4 regions of the Neorhizobium sp. BT27B genome follow, and region 3 is predicted to be linked to each of the others. Evidence: predicted binding sites of a transcription regulator. Region 3 holds the regulator's gene; each other region holds the start of a gene.

Region 1 (3,775 bases), 340 kb from region 3:
CGACCGGCGCGAATGCGCTCAAGGCCGGCGATGATGTTGATGAGCGTGCTTTTGCCCGAACCGGAACCGCCCGTCAGCGCCACACGGCTGCCGGCGGCGATTTCGAGACTATCGAGACTAAGAACCGGTGCCGCCAGACCGGGAAACGATACGGCGAGATTTTCGATTTTCAGCGGCAACATGTTTTCAAACCGTGCCGTATTCAGCCTGGCGGATACGCAGGAGACTGACAAAGCCGGTTTCCGGATCGGTCCACGATCCCGTTTCCAGCTTGCCGCGCACTTCGATCGTCTGGCTGGGCTGGGTAAAGGTCTGTTTTTCGCCGAGATAAACGACGACGATATTGTCCGGCCAGTCGCTGTCGGTGGAGCAGAACGGGCAGATCGACATCGGGATTTCGGTGAGCACGAAAAACTGCGCTTCGGCCTTCAGCGGCGGCGCCATGAAACCGCGCATGGCGATCTCCTTGCCGTTCAGCTGTTTGACCTTTTCGGAAAATTCGAGCCCGAGGACGCTGATCTTGCCATAAAGCTCATCGAACGAAATCGGGCTTTCGGCGCGAGCACGCGTGGCGGCGGAAAACAGCGGCAGGCCGGCCATCAGGCCCAGCGTCATGGTCTGCAGCGTCTGGCGGCGATTGAACCGCGCCTGATCAAGCTTGCTCATGACCAATCTCCTTTTTGGAAATGTCTCACGCATCGTGATCCTAACGGAGTGGCGATGCAAGAGCGGGAACGGCAGGGGCACGCCATGACGACGTGCCCCCACGGTCTTTTCAGGTCTTAGTTGGTCTGCTTTGCGCCAAGCGCGAAAGCTTCGGCGAGACCCTTGTAGACGTCGCTCTGCTCCATGTAGCCACGGAAGCCTTCGGCGCCCGGGCCTTCGGCCTGCAGAACGATATCGTCAACAGCGTGGACACCGCTGTCAGCGCTCTTCGGGATGATGCCGGATACGAAGACAGCGCCGGGAACGTCCTTGTACTGTTCGTTGGCGATGTATTCCTTCTTTTCGTTCTGGACCGACGGCGCAAACGGGCCATCGAGCTTCGGACGGAAGGTTTCGTAATGGTCAGGGCCGTTATTGGCGTTCAGGAACAGGCGACGCGACACGTCGACCTTGTCCGGATAACCGTCGCCGTCCTTGTCTTCGTAGTTCGGGAAGCCGGCTTCGGCGTAGGTACCGACCTTTTCGCGCATTTCGGTGCCCGGCTTTTCGTCATCGACGGTGCCGATGATGGAAACACCGTGGGTGTGGTCGCCGGTAACGACGATCAGCGTGTCGGGGTTCTTGGCGGCAAATTCGCGGGCAACACCGATGGCCTTGTCGAACTCGATCGTATCGACGACAGCGCGATCCCAATCCAGCGGATGGGACATCTTGTCGACGTTTGCGGCTTCAACCATCAGGAAGAAACCTTCCGGGTTCTTCGACAGCGAATCGAGAGCGACCTTGGTCATTTCGACCAGGCCCGGCTGTTCCGGGAACTTGCCGACGGTACCCTTCTTGAGGAACTCGCGGTCGAGCGTGGTGTCCATGTTGCCGGTGTGGAACAGGCCCAGGATCTTGCCGGTATTGCTGCTGGCCGCCGTTGCCAGTTCACCCTTGCTGGTTGCCAGCGTGTAACCGGCTTCCTTGAACAGGGCGATGTAGTCCTTGTCGTCCTTGCGCTTCGAGCCGGCAGTCGCCTGCGGCAGGAAGTAGGCGGAGCCACCGCCGAGCAGAACGTCTGGCTTGACGTCGAACAGCATGCCGTTGATTTCGGCCTTGTCACCACGCTTACGGGTGTGGGCGACGACTGCGGCCGGGGTCGCGTCCTGCAGTTCGGCGGTAGAGATGATGCCGATCGACTTCTTGGTCTGGCGGCGCAGGGCTTCGGCGAGGGTTTCGACCTTGGGGTCGTCCATCGAGGCAGGTGTGCGGTCGGCATAAACGCCGATGGCGTTCACGGCGGTCTTGTGACCGGTCATGTAGGCCGACATGGTGTTGGCAGAGTCGGTGGCGACAGCGTCCGTGGCCGAGGTGCCGATGAAGGCGACCGGCGGCACGTCATCCATGTTGAGGCGGCCATTGGCCTTACCTTCGGTCATGCCCTTGGACATGATGCGGGCAGCGGTGCGGTGCGCAACAGACAGACCGTCGGCGATCAGGAAGATGACGTTCTTGGCCTTGGCCTGGGACGGCGTACCGTAAACATTCCAGGTAACGCTCTTGGTTTCCGAACCTGCGGAAACTTCGACCTTGTAATCACCGGCATTGGCGATGGTGATGCCACGCAGGATGACGGCCGAACCAAGGACCTTGTCCTTGTTCTTTTCTTCGGCGACGAACTCGACTTCCTTGCCGAGAGCGGCCTTGTAATCCTGGCCGTTGACGGTGATTTTTACGTCTTCCGGCTTTACGACGGCATCAAACTCGACCTTGAAGTCGAACGGCGAGCCCGAAAGGATCGTGGCACGATCGAGCGGGAAAACTTCGGCAGCCTGAGCAGCGCCGGCAAGAATGGTCGTAGCGACCAGGGCGGCAAGAATTTTGCGCATGGTGGAACCTCGCTGAGGAGTTTAAAAGTGAAGGCGAGGTGGGTATATCGGCGCCAGATGACACTTACGTGACGCATTGTCGCAACGGCCGCCGAAGAGGAAAATATCTGGAAAGGCGCCCTTCCCGAGCAAGGGCCGAAAATGAAAAAGCCTGCCGCGGGAGGAGGTGCGGCAGGCTTTAAACTTGACCGACAACTGGGAGGAGGAGGATGTTGTCGATCCGTATCGGGCGGCACTGGGAGGAGGAGTGTGCCGCTTCGATGATTGGTTTATAGCCATGCGTTAGTAGAAAGGGAAACTAATTTGTTGCAACGCAGCAATGCGTTTTGTGCAAACCTGCTCCAGGCCTTGGCTTCGAATGAGGCAGAATATTTAGAGATGGCGATGCCACGCGCGATTGCGGTATAGCGGGACAAACAGTCGACAAAGGATTTTCCATGGCCCAGATCCGGTATCACGAAGGCGATATCTCCGCAGTGGACGCTGCCCGCTACACCGGCGCCGTCGCCATCGATACGGAAACGCTGGGACTGGTGCCACGCCGCGACCGCCTCTGCGTCGTGCAGCTTTCGCCCGGAGACGGCACGGCCGATGTGATCCGCATTGCCGCCGGTCAGAAGCAGGCCCCCAATCTGGTGGCACTGCTGGCCGACCCGACGCATGAAAAGATTTTCCATTACGGCCGATTCGACATTGCCGTGCTGTTTCATACGTTTGGGGTGACGACGGCTCCGGTATTTTGCACCAAGATCGCGTCACGGCTGACACGCACCTATACCGACCGGCACGGATTGAAGGACAATCTGCGCGAACTGCTGGAGGTCGACATTTCCAAGGCGCAGCAGCAGACGGACTGGGCCGCCGAGGTTCTGTCACAGGCACAGCTGGAATATGCGGCATCGGACGTGCTGCATCTGCATGCGTTGCGCGACAAGCAAGTGAACCGGTTGATCCGCGACAAACGCATGGAGCTTGCAGAAGCCTGCTTTGCATTCCTGCCGACGCGCTCGAAGCTCGATCTTCTGGGATGGGACGAGACCGACATCTTTGCCCATAGCTGATGGCAGGCATGCGGCCAAATCGACGAGCAAATTGCAACCACTGAATGAAAACAGCGTTGCCGTTAGGGAATCATTAGGGATGTTTGCGGCATATTTAGCCTAACCATCCGGCATGAAAGTCGCCATGAGGCGCGACGGTTGCAACCCAAATGGGTTGCAAAGATATTTTGACCGTCC
Region 2 (3,775 bases), on a different contig from region 3:
CTCATCGTCGGCACCGCTTCGATAAAACTCGATGCGGATCGGCTCACCATTGGCGCAGGCGTTGATGTCGTCCAGATCGCCAAACACGTCTTCAGGCGTAAAGGCTTCCTGATAGGCCTGGGTTGTGTGCAGCACGGGTTGATGCGGCCCTGCCAATGTCGCAAAACGCTCGCTCCATGGGGTCGCGATATCGCGAATGGTTGCTTCCAGCTTTGGCTGCGGAATGCGCGGCGTCTTGCCGCCTGTTCGTCCGATGATGAAATGGACGCGGGCTATGCCGCCTTCGGGGAAAGCCGGATAATAGGCGGAAACATGTCCTTCGTATGTAGCGGAAAGGTACTCCCCAACCTTTTCGCGCACGTAAGAATTGTAGTTTTCACGTGGAACATAAATGATCACGGATACGAAACGATCGAACTGGTCAATGCGTGGCAGAACCCGTACTCTCGGCCGCTCCGCCAGTTCCATGATCTGTTCGCAGAACCTGATCAGCACATCCGCGTGAATCTGGAAAAGATCGTCACGCGGATAGGATTCGAGCGTGTTCTTGAGCATACGGCCGGAATGGCTCAGCCGATCGAAGCCGAAATGCTCCTTGATGCGTTTGGCTTTAGCGCGAATAAGCGGGATCTCGCTGACCGAATGGGTATAGGCGGTTGCCGTGAACAGGCCGACGACACGCAGCTCACCGATGACCTTGCCAGCCTCATCGAAGCGCTTGATGCCGACATAGTCCATATAGGCGCGACGATGGACGACGGATTTGACATTGGCTTTGGTGACAATCAGGAAATCCGGTCCCTCGAGGAATTCGAGAATTTCCGGCGTGGTCATCACGGCGCTCTTGCCCTGGCGCAACACAAGCACGTCCGGATCGGACAGAATGCCGAGGCCACGTTCGCTGGCGCGCTCGAACTGGGCATTCTTGCCACTGCCCGAATAGGTGTATTCGCGCATGCCGAGGAAGGTGAAATTGTCGTCACGCAGCCATTCGAGGAAGGCGAGTGCCTCATCGCGCTCGGCTTTTTTGCGCGCCACCGCCGTCAGGTCGGTGATCGTCGTATCGAGCCGGGCAAGCATGGCCTGCCAATCATGGATCGCGAGGTGAACCTGGCCGAGAACCTTGTCTATGCGCTGTTTGAGGTCGCTTACCTGCTCCGGCGTCAACAGCGGGATGTGCAGCTGGATCAGGCTGACGGTATGCTCCGAATCGACCGGCGCCTCGCCGGGGTGGAAAACAGGTTCCTTGCCGTCTTCGACATGCAGGATGGGATGAACGGCAAGAGTCAGATCGCGATAGCTGCTGGTCACTTCGCCCATGACCGAGTCGTAGAGGAAGGGCTGATTGTGATCGACGATCGTCAGCACGGACACTGCAGTACCCGCCGGTTCGATTCCGGCCACCGCCTCGATTTGTACGCGAGCGTCCTTGTGGTCCCAGCCGGCCAGCGCCTTTCGAGCCTGCTCGGCAGAAAGCGCGAGCATTTCGGGCGTATAATTCGCAAGGTCGTCCTTGCTTGCCCGGCTGAAGAGGAGATGCGGATCAAGCGCATTCTTGGTTGCGATGCGGCGTGCCGCGTCGATCTGCTTGTCTTTTTTCGGATTGCGCTTCGTTTCCATGGGCATTCCTCTCCCAGATCATTTTATGGCGTCTGCGGCAGACAAACCGAAGCAGACGGTTATCTTATGTTAGCCGATTGCTATCCGGTTATTCCACCGATCAACGAAGACTTGTTGACATAAACCGCTGAAAAACTGATCAACGAACCATTCGATCGAAAGTCTTTTTTCATGTCTGAAAACCCAAGCGCCGTCATCGTCATTTCCAGCCACGTCATACGTGGCTCGGTGGGCAACCGTGCCGCGGTCTTTGCACTCGAAACGCTTGGTTTTCCTGTGTGGGCATTGCCGACTGTGGTTCTTCCCTGGCATCCGGGACATGGTCGCTCGACCCGCATCGTGTTTTCCGAAGAGGAATTCGACAAGGTTATCGACGATTTGATCGCAGCGCCATGGATCGGTGAAGTTAAAGCCGTTTTGACCGGTTATTTCGGTCATCCGGGGCAACCGAAGGCGGTTGCCCGTCTCATACAGGCTTTACGTCAGAAAAATCCTGATGTTTTTTACGTCTGCGATCCCGTGATGGGGGATCTCGGTGGCCTCTACATTCCGCAGGCCACTGCCGAGGCGATCCGCGACGACCTTATTCCGCTTGCTTCTCTTGCTACGCCGAACCGGTACGAGCTGGCCTGGCTTTCGGGTGCGGAACTTGGCAGCAACGCAGAAATCATGGATGCGGCCGTCGCCCTCGGGCCTGCTCGCATGCTGGTAACCTCGGCCGTGCCGATGATGGCTGGTGGAACCGGAAATCTCTATCTGACGGGCAAGCTTGCACTTCTTGCCGAACATCGCCTGATCGAAAACCCGCCGAATGGCCTGGGTGATCTGCTTGCGGCTGTTTTTCTTGCACGGCTTCTTTCGGGGATGGATGAAGAGAAAGCGCTGCAACTGGCAACCGCCAGTGTTTATGAAGTGCTCGCCCGCACAGCCAAGCGCGGTGGCGACGAACTGGCGCTCGAAACCGATTCCGCAAGCCTTTCCACCCCTATGGCAATGGTCCAGCTGCGTCGATTGATCCACCCTTTGCAGAACGTTCGCCGATAAGGCGATATCGTGACCGTTGATTCTCGTCAGCGTGCACGATAAGCGTCTCGTCATGGACGCTTTTCCCGAACCTTTGCTTGCGGGCTACCGCAGCTTCATGAACGGTCGTTACGCAGATGCCAGCGAACGTTATCGCGTGCTGGCCGAGCACGGCCAGACCCCTCACACACTGCTCATCGCCTGTTGCGATTCGCGTGCGGCGCCGGAAGTCATTTTTGACTGCGGTCCGGGCGAGCTGTTCGTCGTGCGGAACGTCGCCAACATGGTGCCGCCATACGAGCCTGACAGCCAGTATCACGCAACGTCCGCAGCCGTCGAATATGCGGTACAGGTCCTGAAGATCGGCGATATCGTCATCATGGGGCATGGTCGTTGCGGCGGCATACAGGCGGCACTTGATCCCGCCATGGAGCCATTATCCGCAGGTGACTTCATCGGCCGATGGATGCAGCTTGTGAAACCCGCTGCCGAGCAGATCCAGAACAACGATCTGATGACGCAGGCTGAGCGGCAGACAGCGCTGGAGCGCGTCTCGATCCGCAATTCGATCAGCAACCTGATGAGTTTTCCGTTCGTGAAAAAGCTTCACGATGAAGGTGCGCTTAGGATCCATGGCGCCTGGTTCGACATATCGACCGGCGAACTCTGGATCATGAACGAGACGGGCGATTTCATCCGCCCGACTCTATGACATGAGTGACGAATAAGGATCGACGGCTTACTTGCCGTCGATCTGCGCGCCGATATGGGCAATTGCCTTCTGATACACAGAGGCGGCATTCCATCCCTGAATAGCGACAAAATTCGGTTCGCCAGGCTGATAGCCTGCACCGGCACGCCAGCCGTGGCCGCGCAGGAAGTTCGCGGTCGATGCCAGTGCATCGGCACGTGAGCGAACCATGTCGATATGGCCGTCGCCATCACCATCTGCACCAAAACGAATGACGTTCAATGGCAGGAACTGTGTCTGGCCGATTTCACCGTGGGCAGCACCCTTGGCGGTGACGCTCAGGTCACCGCGGGCAACGAGCTGCAGCGCAGCATAAAGCTGTTCAGTGAAAAACTCAGAGCGGCGGCAGTCATAGGCGAGCGTGGCGACTGCCGACAGCGT
Region 3 (3,775 bases):
CAAATTTATTTGCCGGAGCGGTGACCGATTCAAGCCACGTTCGGCACTCACGGCGGAGAGATAGCATGAACTGGACTGACGAGCGCGTCGAGCGCCTGACGAAATTATGGGCCGAAGGTTTGAGCGCCAGCCAGATTGCCGCTCAACTTGGAGGCGTAAGCCGTAACGCGGTGATTGGCAAAGTCCACCGCCTGAACCTGCCGGGCCGAGCGAAAGCCGGCGGCAGCACCAGCGCTGCAGCGCGTCCGGCAAAGCGCGTCGCGGCTTCCGCACCGCGCCCGCAGAGCAATTTTGCAGCACGCCCGCAGACCCGCACCGTTCAGCGCCCGGCCGGCGCCAACGCAGTGCGCGAAGAGATGGAAATGGACGCGACGCAGGAAGTCGCCGTCTACAAGCCTGCCGGCAACATCGTCGTTCCGATCAACCGTAAGCTGGCGCTGACGGAACTGACAGAGCGCACCTGCAAGTGGCCGATGGGCGATCCGCTGAAGGACGATTTCCACTTCTGCGGCGCAGAATCCCCGGACAACTCGCCTTACTGCAAGTACCACGGCCGCATGGCCTACCAGCCGGTCAACGAGCGCCGCAACAAGGCTGTTGCCCGCGCTTCGTAAAAGCCGGCAAGACCACACGAGGACGAGATCGAAAGCGGGCTTCTGGCCCGCTTTTTTGCGCCTACGGATCCGGCAATTGCCTATATGCATAGCAGCTTTGCCATCTGGCGGCTTGCCTATCGTCTCCCGAAAACCTATTTACGGGTCGCGAGGACGACCTCCCCCGAACTGGGCTGACACACCGGGACGACCCGGCCAAAACCCAAGGGGTTGACCATGCGCACGACGCGCGACCGTATTCGCCACGCACTCAGCTTTGAAATCATCGGGCTTGCGCTTTTCACTCCGCTCGCGTCCTTCGTTTTCCATCTTCCGGTGGAACATGTCGGTGTCGTCGGCATCGTCTCGGCAACTGTCGCGACGGCCTGGAACTACATCTACAATCTCGGCTTCGACCACCTGATGCAGAAGTTTCGCGGCAGCACTCTGAAAACCATGCCTCTGCGCGTGGCCCATACCGTGCTGTTCGAGTTTGGCCTGCTGGTCGCACTCCTGCCGTTCATCGCCTGGTATCTGGGCGTGACGCTCTGGCAGGCGCTGGTGATGGATATCTCGTTCGCGACCTTCTACCTGGTCTACGCCTTCCTCTTCAACATGGCATATGACCGGATCTTTCCGCTGCCGGAATGGCGCGAGGCGCAGGCACCAGCAGAATAAAAAAATGGCCCGGATGCGAGACACATCCGGGCCATTTTCATTGTGAGCAGGTGAAACCGATCAGGCTTCCATCGAATAACCCGCGCCGCGAACGGTGCGGATGACATCCTGCATGTTGGAAAAGTTCAGGGCCTTGCGCAGGCGTCCGACATGCACGTCGACGGTACGCTCATCCACATAGATGTCATGGCCCCAGACGCCATCCAGCAGCTGCGAGCGCGAAAACACGCGGCCCGGCGAGACCATAAGGAATTCCAGAAGGCGGAACTCGGTCGGGCCGAGGCGCACTTCGCGGCTCTTGCGGTGAACACGGTGTGTCTCGCGATCAAGCTCGATATCACCGCATTTCAGCACGCTGGAGAGAACTTCCGGCTTGGCTCGGCGCAGCATAGCCTTGACGCGGGCCATCAGTTCCGGCGTGGAAAACGGTTTTACGACATAATCGTCTGCGCCCGTCGCCAGACCGCGAACACGTTCGCTTTCCTCGCCGCGTGCCGTCAGCATGATGATCGGCAGACGTTCGGTCTCCGGCCGCATGCGCAGGCGCCGGCACAGTTCGATGCCGGAAACGCCCGGCAGCATCCAGTCGAGGATGAGAAGGTCAGGAACGCGTTCCTGAAGTCGGATTTCGGCCTCGTCACCGCGCAAAACGGTTTCGACCTCATATCCTTCGGCTTCGAGATTGTAGCGAAGAAGCACGCTCAGTGCTTCTTCGTCTTCAACGACCGCGATCTTGGGTAGCATGTCTTATCTGCTCCGTTTCACCCGTCACTCGACGAGTGCACCAACCGTGTTTGCCGTATCGTCCTTCGGGCGTTCGCCTTCAAGCTGGGCACCGGTCTTGATGTAATAGATGGTCTCGGCGATGTTGGTGGCGTGGTCGCCGATGCGCTCGATGTTCTTGGCGCAGAACAGGAGATGCGTGCAGGTGGTGATGTTGCGCGGATCTTCCATCATGTAGGTCAGGAGTTCGCGGAACAGCGACGTGTACATCGCGTCGATTTCCTCGTCGCGGGCACGGATGATTTCCGCCTTTTCAGCCGAGCGGCTGGCAAACACGTCGAGAACGTCCTTGAGCTGCACGAGGGCGAGATCCGAGAGATGCTCCAGGCCACGGGCCAGCTTGCGCGGAACGCCGGTGCCCTGCACGGCGATGACGCGCTTGGCAGTGTTCTTGCCAAGATCGCCGACGCGCTCAAGGTCTGCTGCGATGCGCAGCGTGCCGATGATTTCGCGAAGGTCGGCCGCCATCGGCTGACGCTTGGCAATGGTGACGATCGCCTTGTCCTGGATCTCGCGCTCGGCGTGATCGAGGATGACGTCGTCGGAAATGATCTTCTGGGCCAGCGCCGTGTCGGAATTGACGAGCGCGCGCACGGCATCGCCGCACATCTGCTCAGCCAGGCCGCCCATTTCGGAAATGCGGCGGTTCAAATATTTCAGCTCTTCGTCGTAGGCCGAAAGAATATGGGTCGAAACCATTTTTCTGATCCTTGATGTCTGCGGTTCAGGCAATTCGGGTCAAAGACCCGGATCAGCCGAAGCGGCCCATGATGTAATCCTGCGTGCGCTGGTCATCGGGATTGGTGAACATCTTGTCGGTGTCGTTTTCCTCGACCAGCTGGCCAAGGTGGAACATGGCGGTGCGCTGCGACACGCGGGCCGCCTGCTGCATCGAGTGCGTGACGATGACGATCGTGTAATTGGCGCGCAGTTCGTGGATCAGTTCCTCGACCTTGGCGGTTGCGATCGGATCGAGCGCCGAACAGGGTTCATCCATCAGGATGACTTCCGGCGAAACGGCGACGGCGCGGGCGATGCACAGACGCTGCTGCTGACCACCGGACAAGCCGGTGCCGCCTTCATGCAGACGATCCTTGACTTCGGTCCAGAGACCCGCGCGCTGAAGGCTGGCTTCAACGATCTGGTCCATGTCCGCCTTGTTGCGGGCAAGACCATGGATGCGCGGACCGTAGGCGATGTTTTCATAAATCGACTTCGGGAACGGGTTCGGCTTCTGGAACACCATGCCGACGCGGGCACGCAGTTCCACGACGTCGATTTCCTTGTCGTAGATATCGTCGTTGTCGAGCGTGATCTTGCCGGTGACGCGGCAACCCTCGATCGTGTCGTTCATGCGGTTCAGCGTGCGCAGGAAGGTCGACTTGCCGCAACCGGACGGGCCGATAAGCGCCGTGACGGTGTTTTCGCGAACGTTGAGGTTGACGTCGAACAGGGCGCGTTTCTCGCCGTAATAGACGGATACGTCGTTGCCGATCATCTTGTAGGACATGTCAGTCATCTTCTTGTCTAGCGCCTTTTCCACTGCTGCTTCAGACATCATGTTCATAACAGAGCTCCTTCTACCAGCGCCGTTCGAAGCGGCGGCGCAACAGGATCGCACCGACGTTCATGACAATGAGGAACAGGAGCAGGATAATGATTGCTCCCGAGGTTCTTTCGACGAAGGCGCGTTCCGCCTCGTTGGCCCACATGTAGATCTG
Region 4 (3,775 bases), on a different contig from region 3:
ATCGCCGATCCGATCTTCGGCACACCGCTGGTAGTGCCACGCGGCCTGCACGACAATTCCCACCCCGCCGTTTCAAAAGACTGACGAGAGGATAATGCCCATGCCCATTTCCCTGACGCGCCGCGACATGATCGCGGCCTCGCTTGCCTTCGCTGCCAGCACCGTCTTCACACAGGACGTTCTCGCGCAAGACACCATCACCGTCACCGACCTCATCGGCCCGGTCGAAATCCCCAAGGTGGCCAAGCGCATCGTCGTGACCGATGGTGATGGCGTGCTGCAGCCGGCCGTCGCGCTCGGCATCAAGCCGGTCGGCGCCTCGCGCCCGAATTTTACCGGTGGTTTCGCCAAGGGCGTGGCCGAACGCCTGCCCGCCGATATCGCTTACATCGGCACATCCGAGGAGCCGAATTACGAGGCCGTGCTCAACATGGAGCCCGACCTTATCCTGATGAGCAATGACGACCTGCCTGACCAGCAGGGCATGTACGACCGTTACAGCCAGATCGCTCCGACGGTGCTGATCGATGTGGACCAGAAGAACTGGCGCAAGGCGCTTGAAAGCATCGCGCAGGTGACGGGCCGCGACGCCGAGGCGAAAGAACTGCTCGACCGTTACGACAACTGCACCAAGGCCGTTCGCGCCATCATCGGCGACAAGGCCGGCACGGCAACGGTCGCCCGTGTTCGCACCAATCTTGTCCGCTACATGCTGCAGGACAATTCCTTCACATGGGCGGTGCTGAAGGATGTCGGCTTCAAGGCGCCGCCGCAACAGCAGGCCGGCGGCGACGATGCCTTCATCAATATCAGCCTCGAACGCCTCGATCTTCTCGAAGCCGACCTGATCCTGCTTCTGGAGGATGAAGGCGCCAAGGGTGCCGGCGCCATGAGCGAAAAACTGAAGGCGCTGCCGACATTCGCCAACCTGATGGGCGAAAAGATCGAGCTGCCGTCCGCCGACTTCCTGTTCGGCAACATTCTCACAGCCTTCAACCTGCTCGATTTTCTGGAAGCAAAATACAAGGCCTGATGCCTGAAATGACAATGGGCCGGTCACCATGACCGGCCCATATCAAATCTGCTGCTGCGAAGAATCAAGCCGCCTGCGTTGCCGACATCTCGCGTTCTTCCGGCGCCGGCAGCGCATGCACTTGCGCCGTCGCTGCAATCTGTCGCCAGGTGATCAGCTCGAACGAGCCGTCCATATGCTCGGCGATCGCCGTGCAGCTTTCCACCCAGTCGCCGGTATTGACGTAGTGGATGCCGTCGATGTCTTCCATCACTGCGTGGTGGATATGGCCGCAGATGACGCCATCGACTTCGGCGCGGCGCGCTTCGTCGGCCACCACGTTCTGGAATTCGCCGATGAAATTGACGGCCTGCTTGACCTGCAGCTTTGCCCAGGCCGAAAACGACCAGTAAGGCAGGCCAAGCCTGCGGCGGATGGCGGCAAGGCCGATATTGATGACGATCGCCGCGTCATAGGCCCAGTCGCCGAGATAGGCGAGCAGACGGATATTGCGCACCACGACATCGAACTGGTCGCCATGCAGAACCAGATATTTGCGGCCGTCCGCCGTCTCGTGGATGATACGGTCGGCAACTTCGATACCGCCGAAATGCACGCCCGGAAACGAGCGCAGGAATTCATCGTGATTGCCGGGAATGTAGATGATGCGGGTGCCCTTGCGCGCCTTGCGCAACAGTTTCTGCACCACGTCATTGCAATCCTGCGGCCAGTACCAGCTACGCTTCAAACGCCAGCCGTCGACAATATCGCCGACCAGCACGATCGTGTCGGCCTCGTGGTAGCGCAGGAAATCCAGAAGGAAATCCGTGCGTGCCGCCTTCGAGCCGAGATGCACGTCGGAGATGAACAGGGTTCTGAAATGTTTTGTTTCCATTTGCCCAGTCACGAAACCGCCCTTTCGTCGCGTCGTCCTGGCTCCTGAAAAACAGAGTCTTGTTTCACTAGCATGACAGAATGCCGCTTTTGCCCCGGTTCCCACCCTGAGTAACCTCAGCGCAACACGCCCGATCCCGAAATATCGTTATTGATCAATATGCGGCTGGACCCTCGGAACATTTGTTGTATTGAGGGACCTTCCAGAAGAAAATTGACCGAGGTCGCAATGACATCGAACATGTCCGATACGCCTGCCAACCCCGCCAGCAATGGCGAACTCGAAGAGCAGGCGCTGCATTTCCATAAATTTCCCCGTCCCGGCAAGCTGGAGGTCACCGCGACCAAGCCGCTCGGCAACCAGCGCGACCTCGCGCTCGCCTATTCGCCGGGTGTTGCCGCTCCCTGCCTTGCTATCCGCGACAATCCGGAAACCGCTGCCGATTACACGGCGCGCGCCAACCTTGTCGCCGTGATTTCCAACGGCACCGCTGTTCTGGGCCTTGGCAATATCGGCCCGCTGGCCTCCAAGCCGGTGATGGAAGGCAAGGCCGTCCTGTTCAAGAAGTTTGCCGGTATCGACGTTTTCGATATCGAAATCGATGCGCCGAAAGTCGAGGAAATGGTCTCGACCATCGCGGCGCTCGAGCCGACCTTCGGCGGCATCAACCTTGAAGACATCAAGGCACCGGAATGTTTCGAAGTCGAGCGCCAGCTGCGCGCGAAGATGAACATCCCGGTTTTCCACGACGACCAGCATGGCACCGCCATCATCGTGGCCGCTGGCATCCTCAACGGCCTGGAACTGGCCGGCAAGACCATTTCCGACGTCAAGATCGTCGCGTCCGGCGCCGGTGCGGCAGCGCTTGCCTGCCTCAACCTTCTGGTTTCGCTTGGTGCCAAGAAGGAAAACATCTGGGTCCACGATATCGAAGGTCTGGTCTATGAAGGCCGCACCGAGCTGATGGACGAGTGGAAAGCCGTCTACGCCCAGAAGAGCGACAACCGCGTTCTGGCCGACAGCATCGGCGGCGCCGACGTATTCCTCGGCCTTTCGGCTGCCGGCGTGCTGAAGCCGGAACTGCTGGCGCAGATGGCGGAAAAGCCGCTGATCATGGCGCTCGCCAACCCGAACCCGGAAATCATGCCGGAACTGGCGCGTGCCGCCCGTCCCGACGCGATGATCTGCACCGGCCGTTCGGATTTCCCCAATCAGGTCAACAACGTCCTCTGCTTCCCCTACATCTTCCGCGGTGCGCTCGATTGCGGCGCCACCACGATCAACGAAGAGATGAAGATGGCAGCGGTGCAGGCGATCGCAGCGCTGGCCCGTGAGGAAGTCTCGGACGTCGTCGCCCGCGCCTATTCTGGCGAGACGCCGATCTTCGGCCCGAACTACCTGATCCCCTCGCCTTTCGATCCGCGCCTCATCCTGCGCATTGCGCCGGCCGTCGCCAAGGTCGCCGAGGAGACCGGTGTCGCCACCCGTCCGATCCAGGATTACGACGCCTATCTCGATCAGCTGAACCGTTTTGTCTGGCGTTCTGGCTTTGTCATGAAGCCGATCTTTGCGACCGCCAAGGCCGCCGAAAAGAAGCGCGTCATCTTCGCCGAAGGTGAAAACGAACGCGTCCTGCGCGCCGTTCAGGTCCTGCTCGACGAACAGATCGCCATACCGACCCTGATCGGCCGTCCTTCGGTCATCGAGGCGCGGCTGAAGCGTTTTGGCATCCGTCTGCGCCCCAACGAGGATTTTTCCGTCGTCAATCCGGAAGACGATCCGCGTTACCGCGAATATGTCGACGACTATTTTGCGCTGGTCGGCCGCGCCGGCATCAACCCGGATGCCGCCCGCACGCTGGTGCGTAC

The links. Region 3 encodes PhoB, which activates phosphate uptake and scavenging genes when phosphate is short. Its sites were predicted from a motif close to TGTCATNNANCTGTCAT; they were not measured.
Region 1: a site for PhoB is predicted at 2,595-2,611, ahead of AAIH70_RS16960 (alkaline phosphatase). Genes of this name have one in related genera too.
Region 2: a site for PhoB is predicted at 1,724-1,740, ahead of AAIH70_RS22695 (NAD-glutamate dehydrogenase). Genes of this name have one in related genera too.
Region 4: a site for PhoB is predicted at 1,969-1,985, ahead of AAIH70_RS28135 (UDP-2,3-diacylglucosamine diphosphatase). Genes of this name have one in related genera too.

What each region holds. Positions count from the first base shown of each region.
Region 1 covers NZ_JBCIYT010000006.1:54,058-57,832, reverse strand. The annotation lists gene AAIH70_RS16970 (ABC transporter ATP-binding protein) at 1-182, opposite strand, end outside; gene AAIH70_RS16965 (hypothetical protein) at 187-666, opposite strand; gene AAIH70_RS16960 (alkaline phosphatase) at 783-2,537, opposite strand; gene AAIH70_RS16955 (ribonuclease D) at 2,975-3,598, shown strand.
Region 2 covers NZ_JBCIYT010000009.1:113,600-117,374, reverse strand. The annotation lists gene AAIH70_RS22695 (NAD-glutamate dehydrogenase) at 1-1,620, opposite strand, end outside; gene pdxY (pyridoxal kinase PdxY) at 1,792-2,664, shown strand; gene AAIH70_RS22685 (carbonic anhydrase) at 2,717-3,355, shown strand; gene AAIH70_RS22680 (lytic murein transglycosylase) at 3,383-3,775, opposite strand, start outside.
Region 3 covers NZ_JBCIYT010000006.1:397,416-401,190, reverse strand. The annotation lists gene AAIH70_RS18680 (GcrA family cell cycle regulator) at 66-614, shown strand; gene AAIH70_RS18675 (PACE efflux transporter) at 831-1,271, shown strand; gene phoB (phosphate regulon transcriptional regulator PhoB) at 1,332-2,015, opposite strand; gene phoU (phosphate signaling complex protein PhoU) at 2,040-2,753, opposite strand; gene pstB (phosphate ABC transporter ATP-binding protein PstB) at 2,806-3,621, opposite strand; gene pstA (phosphate ABC transporter permease PstA) at 3,635-3,775, opposite strand, start outside.
Region 4 covers NZ_JBCIYT010000016.1:100,657-104,431, forward strand. The annotation lists gene AAIH70_RS28125 (ABC transporter ATP-binding protein) at 1-84, shown strand, start outside; gene AAIH70_RS28130 (ABC transporter substrate-binding protein) at 101-1,033, shown strand; gene AAIH70_RS28135 (UDP-2,3-diacylglucosamine diphosphatase) at 1,098-1,907, opposite strand; gene AAIH70_RS28140 (NADP-dependent malic enzyme) at 2,136-3,775, shown strand, end outside.